3 regions of the Exiguobacterium sp. JMULE1 genome follow, and region 2 is predicted to be linked to each of the others. Evidence: a T-box and tRNA genes for the amino acid it is inferred to sense, from the RefSeq annotation. Region 2 holds a T-box; the other regions hold tRNA genes.

Region 1 (6,310 bases), 1.7 Mb from region 2:
AAAAAGGTTGCAACGGGGCCTTGTCCAGGTTTTTTGGACAGGGTTTGGTTGCAACCTGTGTGATTTATTGAGTTGATGTGTCGAGCAAACGATACAGCCGGGTTTTCGTTTGATTATACTGAACGGTCAGCGTATTCCACTTCTTTAATGACGCGGTAGCTTTCCGTGTTAAACGATTTAAATCCGCTGTTGACTCATCAATCTTAACGAAATCCGGTTTTTTCGTCAAGCGTGAAAGCACTTTCTTTTCGGCGTCCATCGCTTGTCGATACGTTTTCGAGAACGTTTGAAACGTCTGCTGGCGTTCCTTGATGATTGTCACTAAGGCAGTTCCTTCTGTTTTTGCTTTACCATCAAGTTGGTTGACAGCATCCTGCAATTCTTCAAGATCAAGTTCAGCGTACGTTTCTTTACGTAACGTTTCTTCTTGTTTCAATAAAGCAAGCCGTTCGTCATTTAAGGCTTCTAATTCCTCTCGTTCATTTTGAGAGCGTTTGATTTCTTCAGCACCTGCATCAAGAACGGCTTGATACGTATTAACTGAAATTTCGTCCTTACGAGCACGTTGATCAGCTAGCGTGAATGCTTTCTCTTCACCTTTGACTTGTTGCTCTAGCTGTTCATGAAGAGAGGTTGGTGAATCGTTGGAACAGGCAGCGAGTCCAAAGCTCGACAGGAACAGTACTGCTACGAATGTTTTTTTCATCTGGATAGTAACTCCTTATAAATTCGAGTGTTGCGCGAAGTTGTACGGAATATGGAAATCTTCATCATAAATCGCGAATTGATAGCCTTTTTTCTGAAGTCCGGCAACAATGGCTGGAAGTGCTTTGATGGCTTGTGGTTGTTCATGTAAGAGAATGATTTCAAACGGACGCTCTGCTCGCCGAATGACTGTATTCGCGACTTCTTTTGCACTATCTTTGTAATACCAGTCCATTGAATCGATCGACCAGTCCCACACACGGAAGTCTGCTGAATGAATGGCAGATGCCATTTTTTTTGTGATGCCTGGATCAGAGCCATAAGGTGGTCGTGTCAAATGTGGTGTTAGCTTCGTCAACTCATGGATTTTCTTCTGAACACTTTGCATCTCTGAGACATACTTTCCTTTTTCGTACAATGTATCGTAATCGTGTGTTTCCCCGTGTAATCCGATATAGTGTCCAGCTTTAGCAGCAGCTTTGACTTCTTGTGGAAAAGCATCTACTTGTGTTCCGAGATAAAAGAAAGTGGCACGAGTCTGAAGTTGATCCAATGTTCGAAGTAAGTCCGGTGTTAATGCGGATGGACCATCCTCGAATGTTAAATAAGCGACTTTTTTCGTCACACCATTCCATTTTTCCACGCGTGCTTTTTCCATATTGACGACAGGCACTTCAATAATGGATTTACCTGTCGTAATGGAATGTTGTTCAGGAGTAAAAACATATCGGAAAGCGACATATCCCCCAACTCCGAGAAAGACCAGTGTGAGAAGTAAGAAAAACCGAGGGAAAAACTTTCTTTTTTTTGTACGCGGTCGTGGACCGAGTTCGCTAGCGTGGCTTGAGGTAAATGGATCCATCGTTGTCTGTCGCTCCTTTTGTCAAAAATATCATATACAGATAATGTAACATTCTGACTGTTTCTTTTGTAACAAACAGATGACAAAAAGATGACGGAAAATCGATTTTTCTAAAAAATATTGATTTATTTAGAAAGAGTTTAAAAGAAATAAAAAAACAACCACTAAGTAAGTGATTGTTTCATGTATTATTTAGTGTTCTGTTACAGCACACTCATCGCATTCCGTTTGATAGGATTCACATTGTTCATCCATCTCTTTTCCGCAATGGGCACACGTCTTGACGGGAAGCTCACGATAGAATGCAGCAGATGCTTCTTGGTAAAGGGGTTGTTCCATGTGTTTTTCCTCCTTCAAAGTAAACGCAATGATCTTTTTTCTTGATTTTATTGTATTAGTACAGAAGTTGAATGTCAACTATTGTTTTATAACAGTAGATTCGTTTGAAGTATTGATAGAGGACAATGAAAATAAGACATGCTACGATATCTAAGTAATCTGATAATGATAAGGGGGATTTACACATGACACAGGCAACACTTGATACAATGCGTGTCTTAACAGAAAGACGTTCCGTTCGTCATTACGACGAAACGTTCAAGCTTTCAAAACAGGAAGTAGAAGAACTATTAGAATGGACGACAGCCGCGCCGAGTGCTTGGAATTTGCAACACTGGCATTTCACGGTCTTTCATTCGGAAGAAGCGAAGCAGCAGCTTGCACCGATCGCATACAATCAGCCGGCTATCACTTCGGCTTCAGCAGTCATTGCGATCTTAGGTGATGTTCAAGCTAATCGAAACTACAATCCAGTGTACGGTCCAGCAGTGGAAGCAGGTGGCATGACAGAGGATCTGTTTGATTCGATCAAGGCACAGGTAGAAGGCGCTTATCAAAGTGAGGCGTATGGACGCGACGCGGCTATGTCGAATGCGAGCCTTGCTGCGATGCAATTGATGCTTGCGGCAGAAGCGCGTGGATTATCAACACTCGCAATGGGTGGATTTGATCATCAACGTTTTGCGGAAACGTTCATCACCGAGTCACGGTATGTACCAGTCATGCTGATTGCTGTCGGAAAAGCGGTTGAAGATGCGAAAAAACGTCCGGCACTACGTTTACCGATTGATCGAGTATCAACCTTCCTGTAAGTCATTCAAAATGGGGGAAGCGGGGTGGATTCCCCCATTTTAAATTTTTTATTTTTTTTCAGAAAAAGACTTGTCAGCCTTTTAGTTTCTTGATATATTAATACATGTCCTAGCAAGTACATAACGTACTGCAAACATGATTCTGTAGCTCAGCTGGGAGAGCGCTACCTTGACAGGGTAGAGGTCGCTGGTTCGAGCCCAGTCAGAATCATACCGAAAGCCCGCTTCTCCTTTAAAGGAAAAGCGGGCTTTTTTTTATTATTTCTTTATCTCATCCTCTGTGACCCATTTATGATTTTTCACCATCTCTCCACCGTCCGTTGGTTCATAGTTCACCATATAAACCGTCGTTTCTTTTACTTCGTCAATCGTCGCTTTAGCTCCATCCATACCCTTCATATGATCCGCTTTGACAGTCGCTTCATCACCAACTTGCAGTGGCTTAGTTGGAACGGGATCGAGTTCTTCCTGAATGACCCATTTATGATTTTTCACTATCTTTCCACCAGTAGTCGGTTTGTAACTAATCGCATAGACGACGGTATCATAAGCTCCCGCAATCGTTGCTTTAGCTCCGTTCATTCCATCCATATGATTCGTCGTCAACGTGACGTTGCTTCCTTTCGGATAAGTCGGATCACTGGCTTCCTTTAGACCAGACGGTATCTTTCCATCACTCGAATGCATCATATCTCCATGAGACATGTCGTGTGAGTCGCTATTGCTTCCTTCGTCATTTGAAGCGGATCCGCATGCACCGAGCCAAAGCGTAGAACTAAGAGCCAGTGCGGTTAACGTCAATGATTTTTTCATAATAAAACCCTCCTGAATTCACTAGTCTTTTTTACTATACCCAGCGTATGTGCAAATCGTGTGCAGATGAGGTGACAGTTTTGTTTGTCTGCGTCGATCGCGTTTTTTTTAGCTATACTAAAAGTGGAGAGGAAAAGGAGGAATCGTCATGCGTCGTATTTCATACTCGGTCGGAGGGATCGTGCTTGCGGCATTTTTAATTTGTGGCAGTGTGTTGTTTGGGACGTTGTATTATCAGTTGTCTCAAACACGAACGCAGGAAGTAGTGGACGGTTTACTGAACCGAGGAAATACCCATCGTGATGTCCTTGTCGATTCCTATGACCAAACGACGATGCGCCATGTCAGCATGATGGAAGCAGATTCATCGTTTACTGTAGTGATCACTGATGCAGATGGAAAACGACTCGAAGCGTCACGACCTTTGTCGAATGAGATGAAAAGTGTGCTAGAGCATACGGATTTCGATTACCGTCAACAAGGAAAAATCGTGACGATGCGTGACTTTTTAATGACGGACAGTCCCATCACCATCGACGGGAAACATCAGGGTCATGTCTTCATGTTCGCTTCTAAAGCAATCGTGGATCACGTACTTAATCCGTTGAAACAGCAGTTTTTCCAAGTGGGTCTGCTCGCACTTTTATTAGCAGGTGCGGCAAGCATTTGGACGACCCGACTCATCTCTCGTCCGCTGGTTCAAATGGAAAAAGCGACGGCACGTCTATTAGATGGGGAAGATGGAGCGTTGCCGATTGATCGACAAGACGAACTGGGACAATTGGCGCGTTCGATTCAGCAATTAAAACAAGATCTCGATTTTTTGAATCGGGAACGATCCGAATTTTTAGCAAGCGTATCTCATGAACTACGAACACCATTGACATATATAAAGGGATACGCGGACATTCTCGAACGTCAAACGTTGACGCCGGATGAGCAACAACGCTACGTTACGATCATTCGAGAAGAAAGTCAGCAAATGAATGAATGGATTGAGCAATTATTTTGGTTAGCACGCATTGATGCGAATGCTTTTATGATGGAACGAAAACCTGTCGATGTCGAAGACTTGATTCATCAAGTGATACGATTGATGCGCCTGGACATCGAACAAGAAAATGTTTCGTTCGAGATAGAAGGTGAGCGAATAGAAGTGATGGGTGACGCTCAGCAGCTCCGCCAGATGATCGTGAATATCGTTGAAAATGCACGGCGACATACGACGTCGGGAAAAATTATTGTTCGTTATGGTGTCAACGCAGTAGGGGCTTTCATTCAAATCGAAGATACAGGAGAAGGGATCGCTGCAGAATCTTTACCTCATGTAACGAAACGGCTCTACCGAACGGAAGCATCTCGTTCTCGAAAACATGGAGGAACTGGAATCGGACTCTCCATCGTTGAAGCAATTGCTCAGACACATGGAGCAGAATTGAACATCAAGAGTCAGCTTGGACATGGAACACAAGTGACACTGCAGTGGAAGGAGAAATAAAATGCCGCATGTATTGATCGTAGATGATGAACCAAGAATGCTTGAACTGCTCAAACTGTATATTCAGCCGTATGGGTACACGTGTCAGCTTGTGGATTCTGCGCAACAAGCTCTTGATCTCTGCCGTCAGCACGTATTCGACCTGATTTTACTAGATGTCATGATGCCGGATATGGATGGCTGGACATGTTGTCGTCTCATTCGAGAACACTCTAACATCCCAATCTTGATGGTTACGGCTCGGAATCAGCGGGAAGACATCATTCGGACACGAGAAGTAGGAGCGAATGATTACATATCAAAACCGATTCAAGAAGGGGAACTGATCGGGCGAATGGAAGTTTTATTACAGCAACAGTATGATGGTCTATCCTATGACCGGGAAAGCTATCGTTGTAGTTACCTCCAACAAAAGATTTCGTTAACGAAGACGGAGTTTGAGTTGTTAGGTGTATTTTTAGATTCTCCACGACGTGTTTGGACACGCGATCAACTAACGACGATGTTATGGGGAGCGGAAGCGTCTGTAGACGAGCGGACGATCGACTCGCATATCAGACATTTAAGAGAAAAACTACGTGTTTGCGGTTTTCCGATTGAACAGCATCTCGAAACAGTTCGCGGAATCGGATACCGATGGACACACCAATAAAGGGGAAAATCAAAACATGACGACACTCTATTTCGTACGGCACGCACACTCGACATATTCACCAGATGAACGGAAACGGCCACTTTCCGATAAAGGACGAGCAGATGCGATACGTTTACTTGAAACGTTTCAAGAAATTCCAATCGACAGGTTCTACAGCAGCCCGTATCAACGGGCGATCGAGACGATTGCACCGCTTGCGGAGGCACGTCAACAACCAATCATTGAGGTAGAGGAACTACGAGAGCGATTGTTAGCACCGGGAGAGCTTGACGATTTTCAAGCAGCGGTCACATATGTATGGCAACATCCGAATGAAAATCCGTATGGAGGCGAAACGAACAACGAAGCGTCGCAACGCATTCGGCCATTCATCGACGAACTAGTGGAGAAGCATCCTGACGAAATAGTCGTTCTTGGAACACACGGAAACATCATGGTGTTACTCTTAGAAACATTTGATTCGACGTTTGATTACGCATTTTGGAAATCCTTACCAATTCCAGCCGTATGTCGAATGGATGTGAGATTAGGAGAAAAGGCGGACATTCATGTCGTACCACTTTTGACGAATACAAAGTAAAAAAAGAGACGGAACTGATGAGTGAATCAGTTTCCGTCTCTTTTGT
Region 2 (6,310 bases):
GAGGAATCAGCATGAACACATTAGAATACGCACGTCACCGTCGTTTACGTCATACCGCATCACTCCGGTCACTCGTCCGCGAGAATCAATTGCATAAATCAGATTTGATTTATCCGATTTTCGTCGCTGAAGGCGAAGGCATTAAACGCGAAGTCAGTTCGATGCCTGGCGTCTTCAACTTATCACTCGATCATCTGACGGCTGAGATTGAAGAAGTCGTCGCACTCGGAATCGAATCTGTCATTTTATTCGGTGTCCCGCACGACCACTTGAAAGACGAGCAAGGATCAGGTGCGTTTCACGATCACGGGATCGTTCAAGAAGCGACACGTCTCGTCAAGAAGGTTGCCCCGCAGCTAACGGTCATCGCCGACACATGCTTATGTGAATATACGTCGACAGGTCATTGTGGAATCGTCGCCGACGGTACGGTCGATAATGATGCGTCACTACCGCTTCACGTCAAGACAGCAATCTCCCAAGCCCGAGCAGGTGCCGACGTCATCGCGCCATCATCGATGATGGACGGATTCGTCGCAGCGATTCGTCAAGGATTAGACGAGAACGGCTTCAGCCACATTCCGGTCATGAGCTACGGTGTTAAATATGCGTCTGCTTATTACGGTCCATTCCGTGATGCAGCAAATTCGGCACCGGGAGAAGGCGACCGGAAAGGTTATCAAATGGACCCAGCAAACCGTCGCGAAGCGTTCCGCGAAGCAACAGCGGACGTTGATCAAGGAGCTGACTTCATGATCGTCAAACCTGCGCTTGCGTTCATGGATATCATTCGTGATGTGCGTGAGCGAATCGATTTACCGATCGTCGCGTATAACGTATCGGGTGAGTATGCGATGGTCAAAGCCGCAGCCTTGAACGGCTGGATCGATGAAGAACGAATCGTCCTTGAGACGATGCTTGGCTTTAAACGAGCAGGCGCTGATTTAATCATCACCTATTTCGCAAAAGACATTTGTCGTTACCTGGAGGGGTCGAAATGAGCTTAATTAACCAGAACTCAAAATCAAAAGAAGCATTCGAGCGGGCACTCCCGCTCATGCCGGGTGGTGTCAACAGTCCGGTCCGTGCTTATAAATCGGTCGGGATGACACCGATTTTCGCAGATCATGCGAAAGGATCGAAGCTCTATGATATCGACGGAAAAGAATATATCGATTACGTCTTGTCATGGGGACCAATGATTCTCGGTCATGCCGATCCAATCGTCACGTCAGCAATTCAAGAACAAGCAACGCGTGGCTGGAGCTACGGGACACCAACGGAAATCGAATCAGCGATGGCGGAAGTCGTCATCAGTCGTGTGCCGTCAGTCGAAGTCGTCCGGATGGTCAACTCAGGGACTGAAGCGACGATGGCTGCCCTTCGTCTCGCACGCGGCTACACAGGTCGGACGAAAATCCTCAAGTTCGAAGGCTGTTACCATGGTCACGGTGACTCGCTCTTGATCAAAGCAGGTTCAGGTGTCGCGACACTCGGATTACCAGATTCACCAGGCGTTCCGGCGCAAATCGCGAGCATGACGCTGACAGTTCCGTACAACGACTTGGACGCTGTCCGAATCGCGTTTGAAAAACACGGCGACGATATCGCCGGTGTCATCGTCGAACCGGCTGCTGGGAACATGGGCTTCGTGCCACCAGAACCAGGATTCCTCGAAGGCTTACGGGAAATTACGTCAGAAAACGGCGCTTTACTGATCTTTGACGAAGTCATGACCGGTTTCCGTGTCGGATTCCACTGTGCCCAAGGACATTTCGGTGTCACACCGGATATCACGTGTCTCGGTAAAGTCATCGGCGGCGGAATGCCAGTTGGTGCTTACGGTGGACGTCGTGACATCATGGAGCAGATCGCACCACAAGGTCCAATCTATCAAGCAGGTACGTTATCCGGGAACCCACTCGCGATGGCAGCAGGTCTAGCGACATTGACACAATTGAAACCAGAACACTATGAAGAGTTCGACCGGAAAGCGAGCCGTTTGTCAGAAGGCTACCTGAACGCTGCGGCGAAGTATAACATTCCGTTGACGACGAACCGTGCAGGCGCGATGTTCGGTGTCTTCTTCACGGATGAGCGCGTCACGAACTTCGAAAAAGCGAAAACATCGAATCTTGAGATGTTCCGTTCGTATTATCAAAAGATGGCGGCGCGTGGTGTCTTCTTACCACCGTCACAATTCGAAGGTCTCTTCCTGTCAATCGCCCACACGGACGAAGACATCGAGCGGACGATCGAAGCCGTCGAATTGACGTTCCAAGAACTCCAAGTTGAATTTGGTCGTTAAGCAGTTCTTGACGATTGCTTGAAGTCTCGGCTAAAATAAGTAAAGAAGAAAATGGCAACAGCGATGACGGGAAGAGTAGTCCTGTATTCGTACCGGTGTAGAGAACACATCCTTGGCTGAAAGATGTGACGGGCGAACAGGAGGAAGGTCACCCCACGAGCTGGTATCGTGAGTCTTACGAGCGATATCCGTCCTCCACACGTTACGTGGCTCGAGGGCATCCGATTGTGGATGAACTAAGGTGGTACCGCGGAAAAAAGCAACGGCTTTCTTTCGTCCTTAGCATAGGACGAGAGAAGCCGTTTTTATTATGGACAAAAAGGGAGCGATCAGGATGCAGGAATTATCAATGCCAACGAAGTATGATCCGCAGGCAACGGAAGAAAAATGGTACGACTTTTGGGTGAAAGGTGACTATTTCAAAGCCGATCAGGATCCAGAAAAAGAGCCGTACACGATCGTCATTCCACCACCGAACGTCACAGGTAAATTGCACCTTGGTCACGCGTGGGACACAACGTTACAAGACATGCTGACACGGATGAAGCGGATGCAAGGATTCGACGTTCTTTATCTACCAGGAATGGACCATGCCGGTATCGCGACGCAAGCAAAAGTCGAACAAAAACTGCGGGCAGAAGGACAATCACGTCTTGAAATGGGTCGTGAGAAATTCCTTGAGCAATCATGGGCATGGAAAGAAGAGTACGCGTCAACGATCCGTGCACAATGGGCAAAACTTGGTCTCGGACTCGATTATTCGCGTGAACGCTTCACGCTTGACGAAGGATTGTCAGAAGCGGTTCAAGAAGTCTTCGTGAAACTTTACGAAAAAGGCTTGATCTACCGCGGCGAATACATCGTTAACTGGGACCCAGCGACGAAAACAGCGATCTCGGATATCGAAGTCATCTACAAGGATATCGAAGGTGCGTTCTATCACTTCAGCTATCCACTAACGGACGGTTCAGGTCACGTTGAACTCGCGACGACACGTCCTGAGACGATGCTCGGTGATACAGCGATTGCCGTGAACCCGAAGGATGAGCGTTATGCTCACCTCGTCGGAAAAACGATCACGTTACCAATCGTTGGTCGCGAGATTCCGATTGTTGCCGATGACTATGTCGACATGGAGTTCGGTACAGGTGTCGTTAAGATCACACCAGCGCACGACCCGAACGACTTCGAAGTCGGTAACCGTCACGAGTTACCACGTGTCCTCGTCATGAATGAAGATGGAACGATGAACGAGAACGCAGGGAAATACGAAGGTATGGATCGCTTCGAATGCCGGAAACAAATCGTTGAAGATTTAAAAGCAGAAGGTGTTCTAATCAAAATCGAACCACACTTGCACTCTGTCGGTCACTCGGAGCGTTCAGACGCGATCGTTGAGCCGTATCTTTCACTCCAATGGTTCGTCAAAATGGAACCACTCGCGCAAAAAGCACTCGAGGAACAACAAGGACCAGACAAGGTCAACTTCGTTCCACAACGCTTTGAGAACACGTATGTGCGCTGGATGGAAAACATCCGTGACTGGTGTGTCAGCCGTCAACTCTGGTGGGGACACCGGATTCCGGCTTGGTACCATAAAGAAACAGGCGAAGTCTACGTTGGTAAGGAAGCACCAGCCGATATCGAGAACTGGGAGCAAGACAACGATGTTCTTGATACGTGGTTCTCTTCAGCGCTTTGGCCGTTCTCAACGATGGGATGGCCGAACACGGACGCAGCGGATTATCAAAAATACTTCCCGACATCGACACTCGTTACGGGTTATGACATCATCGCTTTCTGGGTATCACGGATGATCTTCCAATCGTACGAATTCACAGGACAACGTCCATTCCAAGACGTCTTGATCCACGGATTGATTCGTGATTCGGAAGGACGCAAGATGTCGAAATCACTCGGTAACGGAATCGACCCGATGGATGTCATTGAGAAGTACGGTGCCGATTCACTCCGTTGGTTCTTAACGACAGGATCAACGCCAGGGAACGACCTCCGCTTCTACTGGGAAAAAATCGAAGCAACATGGAACTTCTCGAACAAACTGTGGAACGCAAGCCGTTTTGCCTTGATGAACATGGATGGTCTAACGTTTGATCAGATCGATTTGACAGGCGAGAAGTCACTCGCAGATAAATGGATTCTGACACGCTTACAGACGACGATCGACGATGTGACGCGTCTGTCGGACAAATATGAGTTTGGTGAAGCGGGACGTATTCTCTATCACTTCATCTGGGAAGACTTCTGTAACTGGTACATCGAGATGGCGAAATTACCGCTTAACGGGGAAGATGAAGCAGCGAAGCAGACGACGCGTTCGGTTCTTGCCTATACGCTCGACCGGATCATGCGTCTGATGCATCCATTCATGCCGTTCATCACGGAAGAGATCTGGCAACACTTACCGCATGAAGGCGAAACGATCACACGTGCTTCATGGCCAACACGCGAGGCATCACTCGACTTCCCGGAAGCTGTTCCAGCATTCGAAGCAGTTCAGAACGTCATCCGTTCGGTTCGTAACATCCGCGCCGAAGTGAACGCACCGATGTCGAAACAGATCCAACTGTTCATCTCGACGAATGACGCACGTGTTCAAGACGACTTGTCGTCAAATAGCTCGTACTTGCAAAAGTTCACGAACGCGTCTGAACTCCGAATCGAAGAACAGATGCCGGCGCCAGAAAAAGCAATGAGTTCGATCGTAACGGGAGCAGAATTGTTCATCCCACTCGCGGACTTGATCAACATCGAGGAAGAAATCGCGCGCTTGAATAAAGAACTCGTCAAGTATACGAAAGAAGTCGAACGGGTCGAGAAAAAACTCAACAACCCTGGCTTCGTCGGCAAAGCACCGGCACATGTCATTGATGAAGAAAAAGCGAAGGCACTTGATTATACGGAAAAACGTCAAGCTGTCGAAGCACGCATCAACGAACTCTCACACTAATTACAGCAGTGGCTCAAGTTTCCTTGAGCCACTTTTTTTAAAGGAGCGAACAACATGAGGACGCGAGAAGATGTATTAGAATGGTTATCGAGCTTACTAGCATTCGGCGTCAAACCAGGTCTTGAACGGATGCAGGCGATGTTACTGGAATTACAGATTGACCCGGACGCGATTCCGACGATTCATGTCGCTGGCACGAACGGGAAAGGATCGACGGTTGCGTTCTTACGTGAGATGGGAATTGCGGAAGGATTACGCATCGGGACGTTTACGTCGCCGTATATCATTCAGTTCGAGGAACGGATCATGTTGAACGGGGTACCGATCGCAGAAGATGATCTCGTCGCTGCTGCGATCGCCGTTCAAGCTGCCATCCAGCACATCGATCCGGCACTCGGTACGGTCACTGAGTTCGAGGCATTAACAGGACTTGCCTTCTATTATTTTGATCAGATTCGTCCCGATTTCGTCATTTATGAAGTCGGACTCGGTGGATTGTATGATTCGACGAACGTCTTCAAGAAGCCGGTCGCAGCGATCATCACGTCAATCGGGCACGATCATCAAGCGATTCTCGGAGATACGCTCCAAGAGATTGCTTTACAGAAGTTCGGGATCATCAAACAAGGAACACCGGTCATCGCCGGAAAACTGCAGGAAGAGCTGACGGTGCCGTTAATGGCGTATTGCGGGGATCGGAATGCGACGTTGAAATGGAGTCAGGAAGCCATCATTCGTTACCGCTTGAAAGAGACAGGGACATGGGCGACGTATGATGGAATTCCGGAGACGCGCTTAGGGCTCGAAGGTCATCATCAAGTCCATAATGCGGCGAATGCCGTCATCTGTGCGCGGCGACTCGGCTGGTCGAAAGCGGCAATCCGAAAAGGATTACGGGAGGCAAAACATCCGGGACGGTTTGAGATCATCTCGCGCAAACCACGAATCATTCTCGATGGTGCCCATAACCCGGAAGGCATCACGGCGCTGGTTGAACGCTTAAAAGAGGAATCAAAGCCCGTGACGTTACT
Region 3 (6,310 bases), 1.6 Mb from region 2:
TTTGACTTGTCCAGATACGCGAGCATATACTTTTCCGTCGAGTTTCTGAATCGATGTGAAGGTCTCGACTTCATTGACATTCGCAACATCTTTTAAAGCGACAGGACCGTTTGCTGAGAAGAGTTGGACATCTTCGAGATCTTCTTTCGAGACGAGTCCTTCTTCATAAGATAATTGTACGTCTTGATCCTTATTGTCGAGATTGAGCGTTCCGACCGTGACTGGCTTCGTTTGATCGTTGACGGTACCGAGAATTTGGAAACCAGATAGTCCGCGATCACTTGCTTTCTCAGGATCGATTTCTACGAGATACTGCTTTTGTTTTTCGCTGAAGTTGTTCGTGATATATTTCAAATCATTATTTTTCGACATGTTATCCTCGACGAGTTTTGCCGCCTCTTGAAGAGCTTCGAGGTCGTTCGAGAACAAGTCGACATCGACGTTGTTATTCGACGGAGGACCACCTGTCGATAGTTCAGCCACACTGATTTTGACATCGACGTTTTCATCTTGAGCGATGTCTTCCATCTGTGTTTCAAGTGACTTGATCGTTTTCTCGACGTTTACACCGTCTTTTAGATTCAAGAAGTAACTTGCTTTATTATCGAGACGTAAGCCTGTCGTGAAGTCACGTGCTCCGACAGAAGTCGTCACGTCAGCAATGGCTTTTTCTTTATCAAACATTTTTTCCATCTCAAACGAGACGTCACTTGTTTTTTCAAGTGATGTGGCAGCTGGAAGTTCGAGCGATGCCGTCAAGGTTTTCGATGCCTCGTTCGGAATGAACGTAAATCCGAGACGCGGTACGATCGCTAGGGAACCACCGAGAAGGACGAACGATACGACCAAGATGATCGCCTTGTGCGAGAGTGATTTTTCAATCAGCTTTCCATACCAACGTTGGAGAGCGCCTTCTTTTTCTTCTGCTGGTACCTTCTTGAAGGCAAATTTCGCGAGAATCGGTACGATCGTGATCGCAACGAGTAGTGAAGCAAGTAATGAGAAAATAATCGTCAAAGCGAACGGTAAGAAGAACTTACCAGTAATCCCACCGACAAATCCAATCGGCAGGAAGACGACGACGGTCGTCAGCGTTGATGACGTGATTGCTTTTAGAATCTCTTTTGTCGATTGTTCGATGATCTCATCCGTCATACCGGATTCGGATTTTCGGACGCGCCGGAAGATGTTCTCGATGACAACGATACTATCATCGACGACACGACCGACTGCAACAGCCATCCCACCAAGTGTCATGATGTTCAGGGAGATATCTTGCCAGTTCAAGAAGATAGCGGCGATGAGTAATGACAATGGAATCGAGACGATGGCGATGATCGTCGCGCGGATGTTCCGCAAGAATAAGAGTACAGCGAGTGATGCGAAGAGGGCACCAAGTAATCCTTCTTTGACGAGTGTCGCAACGGACTCCTCGATATCCTTCGCTGAATCAATCCCAATCGTATAGTCGACTTGGTCGTCATATTTATTGAGGATCTTCGTGACTTCATCTGCGATTTCGACCGTATTGGCATCTTGTTTTTTCGTGATTGCCATCGATAAGGAATCTTTTAAATCGTAACGTGTTTTTTCACTTTGTTGTGAGACGGCTTCGATTTTTGCGATATCCTCTAGGCGAATCGGCTCTGCAGGTTCAGACGCCTGATCTGCAGCTGCACCACCTGTTGTACTTGGTGGTCCTTGCGTTGCCCCTTGTGGTGGACCGCCAGCAGATGAACCACCTGTTTGACCGTTACTTGATGAACTAGCTGCACCTGTAGCAGGTGTCAATTGTAGATTTTTTAGTTTATCTAGATTTTCTAGTTTTTCCTCAACACGAATCGGAATTTTCGAATCGTTTTCTGATAGCTGACCAGATGGGAACGAGACATACTTTCCATTGATTTGTTCCTTGATGCTTGAGAGCGAGAGACCCGCTTCCGTCGCTTTCTCCTTATCGACGGTGATTTGAACGAGATCATCCTTATAGCCACCAACCGACACGCTGTTGATGCCTGGAATCTTATTAAGTTCAGGCTCGATGTCTTCCTTAAGGATTTTTTCGATGTCTTTACCATCCTTGCTAAAGAAGGAGATATTATAGATCGGGAACGATCCAAAGGACAGACGATTTAATTTCGTCGTTGCTTCCTCCGGTAGATTCGCATCTTGGATGGCAGCATCGATTTGTTGTTCGACCTTATCCATATCGGTATCGAACGGGAATTCGATGTTTAAGATACCGATACTTTCATAAGAAGAACTTGTTAGCTTGGTAGCCCCTTCAATTCCTTTAAGGGAAGTTTCAAGCTTTGAGACGACTTGTTTATCGACATCGTCAGGTGATGCACCAGGGTAAACCGCTTCGATTGAAATCTGAGGAAACTCGATTTCCGGGAACTGATCAACTTTTAATTGTGAGAAGGAATACACGCCTCCTAAAATCAATAGGATTGCAATGATGAAGACAGCAACCGAGTTCTTCAAACTAAATCGGGTTAAAAAGTTCATATGAACGCTCCTTTCTTTTTATATGTGCTTATTTACATAGTAGAGGACACTCATAGAACCCGCAACTTTAAAACTGTTTTTATTTAAAAAGATCTTTTTGGAAAAAGATAATTTTTTTTATGAAAAAGGCTTTACACTTTTCGATATGCTGCTATAATAAAAATATACCCAGTAACAACACAGCATGATTCTGTAGCTCAGCTGGGAGAGCGCTACCTTGACAGGGTAGAGGTCGCTGGTTCGAGCCCAGTCAGAATCATACCGAAATCGTTCCTTTTCGAAGGGACGATTTTTTTTTGCGTTAAAAAACTATTCCCGAAATCAATCAGGAATAGTTGGAAGGGAGGTAAATTGTTTTATTGAATTTCAAGATGAAGATCGCCGCGCTTTGTCCACCCTGCGACAGTCGTCAATCGATAGAAGACGAGCGTCAAGACACCAGGTAGAACGACACCAGTCAAGAAGAAGACGAGGAACGCCTGAGGACCTTGGTTGACGAAAATATTGAGTGGGGCAATCATCGAATTTAATCCAAGTCCTGCGAGTTCGTACGGTACTTTCAAAGAGAGAAGAAGCGTCGCGACAGGAGCTGAAATCATCGCTGCGAGAAACGGTGCAACGACCAGACGAGGATTTTTAACGATATTCGGGAATTGTACTTTAGGTGTTACAAAGAATGAAGCAATCAAACCACCTGGATCCGTCTGACGGTATGCCATCAACGTGAAGCCGACGAATTGAGCGGAACAGCCAATCAGCGCAGCGGCACTTGCTACAGGATCAAGTTGCAAAGCGATAGCGAGTGCAGCGGACGAAGCAGGAGACATCAATAAGACACTAAAGATGAGTGCGATGACAAGAGAAGTTGCGATTGGAGATGATTCAACGGATGCTGTGATCATGGCACTGAATTTTGTAAGGAGTGGTGTCGTGACGGCAGCAGCACCGATTCCAGTCACGCCGCCAGCAAGGACAGCGCTCATCGGGATGACCATCATGTCAAATTTCGTTTTTCCAGTCATGCGTTTTCCGACGTATACAGCGACGGCAGCTGCGAGTAACGCACTGATCGGCTGACCGGGTACAAGAACGAGTCCAGAAGCAGTTGATTGAAGCGCGGCACCACCGATCGTTGCTGCGATCATCGCGCTGAACAGGACAAGTGTGTTTCCTCCAAGCTGAAAGGCAATACCGGCACCAAGTGCAGGGGCGAGTAGTACTTTTGCGACACCACCAATCGTCAGTAGCATTTGGATATGTAGAAGATTTCCGAGTGTCTCAATCAGAAGTCCGACACCAAGTGTTACAAGAACGGCATTTGCCATTCCAGCTGATACTTTTACCATTCGATCCATCGCATATTCTTTCAACGTTGTCATCCTCTCTCTATCTATCTCTATTTTTTGCCATGAAAAAAGCCTATCCGTTTTTGGGATAGGCGCCACTCATTCTGTGCGGGCGCCTCATTCGATGCATCGAAAGAAGGGCCCAAAAATCATTTCCGTTTCATCATCGGAAAAGTTTTCAGTCCCTCATGCATAGAATAATCAGTCGTCCGGCTTGGTTAAATGGCTGTTGCGTCGGAATCATTTGATCGTGCCCCTCTCTGTGAATTTTTCTAAGCCTAACATGCTCTTGAATAATAATCAATATTTTCTGACAATTTATTTTTTCCTGAAATCTGACAGGAATTCACGGTATCATCTGGAAATCCTAATGTACCAACAATGGAGGCGTTTACATGAAAGTCATGCTTTTTACAGATATTCACGGCAATGCATCAGCTTTGCGTGCGGTTTTGTCCTATCTTGATCAACAATCAGATATCGATGCCGTCTATTGTCTCGGTGATCTTGTCGGCATTGGACCAGAACATAATGAAGTCATTGATCTATTGAAGCAACGACCTGATATTCAAACGATTTCTGGGAACCATGATGAATGTGTCCTTGCTTTAATCCATGGGGAGACCTATCCCGATAGTTACCGCCATGCGAAAGAGCACCACCAATGGATCGTGGATACGTTGACACAAGAAAATAAAAAGTATTTGGAACGTTTACCGCGTGTCTTAAATATCATGCATCAGGAACAATCGATGCACCTGACGCACTATGCTTATGCCGATCAGACGAAGAAGATTGGTGAAGAACCCTTAAAGCAAGCAATGGATGGAACAAAAGATAACTTATCCGCCTTGTTTGCTGGAAGTGAGGCGCGGATCATTGGTTTCGGTCATCATCATCCAGCGCAACAAGTCGAGACAGAGCAAACGCTCTTTATTAATCCAGGTGCACTTGGATGTCAGCAAACAGCTATTGCTCCAGTAGCAATCATTGATTGGGAGAAGGATCAAGTCCGTTCAGAAATCCTGAAGCTTTCATATGATGATCGACCATTTTTAGACGTCCTCAATACGACGGAGATGCCGGAACGTGAGTTGATGCGCCGACTCTTCTTCGGTAGTAGAACATGAAAAAACCTTCATGAGACATTCATGAAGGAATTCAATCAAGACGACAGTTTTGTCATGATTGAGATGAGACATACGACAATCAGTAACACGATACCGATGTTTCGTTTCAATGGATGGCGTGACCAGTAAAAGAATAGCGTAAGGACAGGGGCCACAAAAAAGGCAACGATGAGACTGATTAATGTTGCAAGAAACAATACAAACATCCAAAGTTTGCTCGTTATCCGGTATACCTGCCACATGTCGTAAAGCGACATGAGTGTATAGGCGAGTAACACGAAGATGATTCCGGTCGATAAACTCAAAGTGATCATCACTCCATTCTCTATTTAGTATAAGGGAGGGAGCGAGAATGATTACACGACTTGAAGTAAAAAACGTGACGAATCGATGAACGTACGATTATATGCTGTAACGAAAGAGAAAGGGGAAGGCACCTATGTTAAATATCTATCGTCGTTTTTTTCTGTTTCCGGATATTTTGATCATGCTCGTATTACTGATTGCGGTCAGTAGTTATGTCCTTGCTCAGCCGTTTCATTGGTCAATTTTACTGTTCTTTTGTCTTGGATTGATCGTCTTTAGTTTCAGTGAATATTTGACGCATCGTTTTTTGTTCCATTTACCACCGCCTAAAAATGTGCTTGGACGAAAATTATTGAAACGACTTCATTACGATCATCATGCGCATCCGAATGAACTGCATCTGTTGTTTTTACCGGTCTGGTATTCCTTGCCGAATCTTGGTTTCTTTGCGGCGCTGACCTATTTTCTGACGCAATCTGTCGTTTCGACAGCTGCAGCCGCGAGTGGATTGATCGTCATGTTGCTTGTGTATGAATGGAAACATTACGTGGCACACGTTCCGCTGAAACCGAGAACACGCTTTGGGAAATGGATGAAAAAGACGCATCTGTTACATCATTTCAAAAATGAACACTATTGGTTTGGTGTATCGAATCCGGTGGGAGATTGGTTATTTGGTACTTTGAAGGATGAAAAAACAGTTACTTCTAGTCAAACGGCACGGAATTTAGAAAAGAATCGAGAATATGAAAAACCGCCGATCCACTGACCGGCGGTTTTTTGATTCATAAAATACGTAGCATGGCACGACGAATCGTATCGAGCTCAAGTGGATGCGCAATCGATGGCCATTCGGCAATCAATGCGATATACGTCCGGAAAATCAGAAATGCTGTGACATCTACTGGTACGTCACGATCATTTTGTCCAAGGCGAGTCTCAAGGAGCGTTTTAAGATATTCGACGACATGCCGTTCGATACGTGTCCGTAGTTCCTGCATTTCTTGTAATTTGAGA

The links. The T-box of region 2 lies ahead of EXW93_RS11360 (valine--tRNA ligase). A T-box ahead of a tRNA ligase gene usually reads a tRNA of that ligase, here a tRNA-Val.
Region 1: it encodes a tRNA-Val, which carries the amino acid that the T-box ahead of EXW93_RS11360 (valine--tRNA ligase) is inferred to sense. The anticodon was not compared.
Region 3: it encodes a tRNA-Val, which carries the amino acid that the T-box ahead of EXW93_RS11360 (valine--tRNA ligase) is inferred to sense. The anticodon was not compared.

The regions. Positions count from the first base shown of each region.
Region 1 covers NZ_SGWC01000002.1:452,021-458,330, forward strand. The annotation lists gene EXW93_RS02495 (YkyA family protein) at 65-706, opposite strand; gene EXW93_RS02500 (polysaccharide deacetylase family protein) at 722-1,348, opposite strand; gene yhfH (protein YhfH) at 1,760-1,906, opposite strand; gene EXW93_RS02510 (nitroreductase family protein) at 2,092-2,718, shown strand; tRNA gene EXW93_RS02515 (tRNA-Val) at 2,857-2,929, shown strand; gene EXW93_RS02520 (YdhK family protein) at 2,977-3,531, opposite strand; gene EXW93_RS02525 (HAMP domain-containing sensor histidine kinase) at 3,680-5,029, shown strand; gene EXW93_RS02530 (response regulator transcription factor) at 5,031-5,681, shown strand; gene EXW93_RS02535 (histidine phosphatase family protein) at 5,698-6,264, shown strand.
Region 2 covers NZ_SGWC01000002.1:2,105,417-2,111,726, reverse strand. The annotation lists gene EXW93_RS11375 (uroporphyrinogen-III synthase) at 1-15, shown strand, start outside; gene hemB (porphobilinogen synthase) at 12-1,001, shown strand; gene hemL (glutamate-1-semialdehyde 2,1-aminomutase) at 998-2,308, shown strand; T-box leader at 2,363-2,592, shown strand; gene EXW93_RS11360 (valine--tRNA ligase) at 2,643-5,279, shown strand; gene EXW93_RS11355 (bifunctional folylpolyglutamate synthase/dihydrofolate synthase) at 5,334-6,310, shown strand, end outside.
Region 3 covers NZ_SGWC01000002.1:462,673-468,982, forward strand. The annotation lists gene EXW93_RS02560 (efflux RND transporter permease subunit) at 1-2,511, opposite strand, end outside; tRNA gene EXW93_RS02565 (tRNA-Val) at 2,698-2,770, shown strand; gene EXW93_RS02570 (PTS sugar transporter subunit IIC) at 2,868-3,890, opposite strand; gene EXW93_RS02575 (metallophosphoesterase family protein) at 4,253-4,987, shown strand; gene EXW93_RS02580 (hypothetical protein) at 5,023-5,301, opposite strand; gene EXW93_RS02585 (sterol desaturase family protein) at 5,427-6,062, shown strand; gene EXW93_RS02590 (TetR/AcrR family transcriptional regulator) at 6,079-6,310, opposite strand, start outside.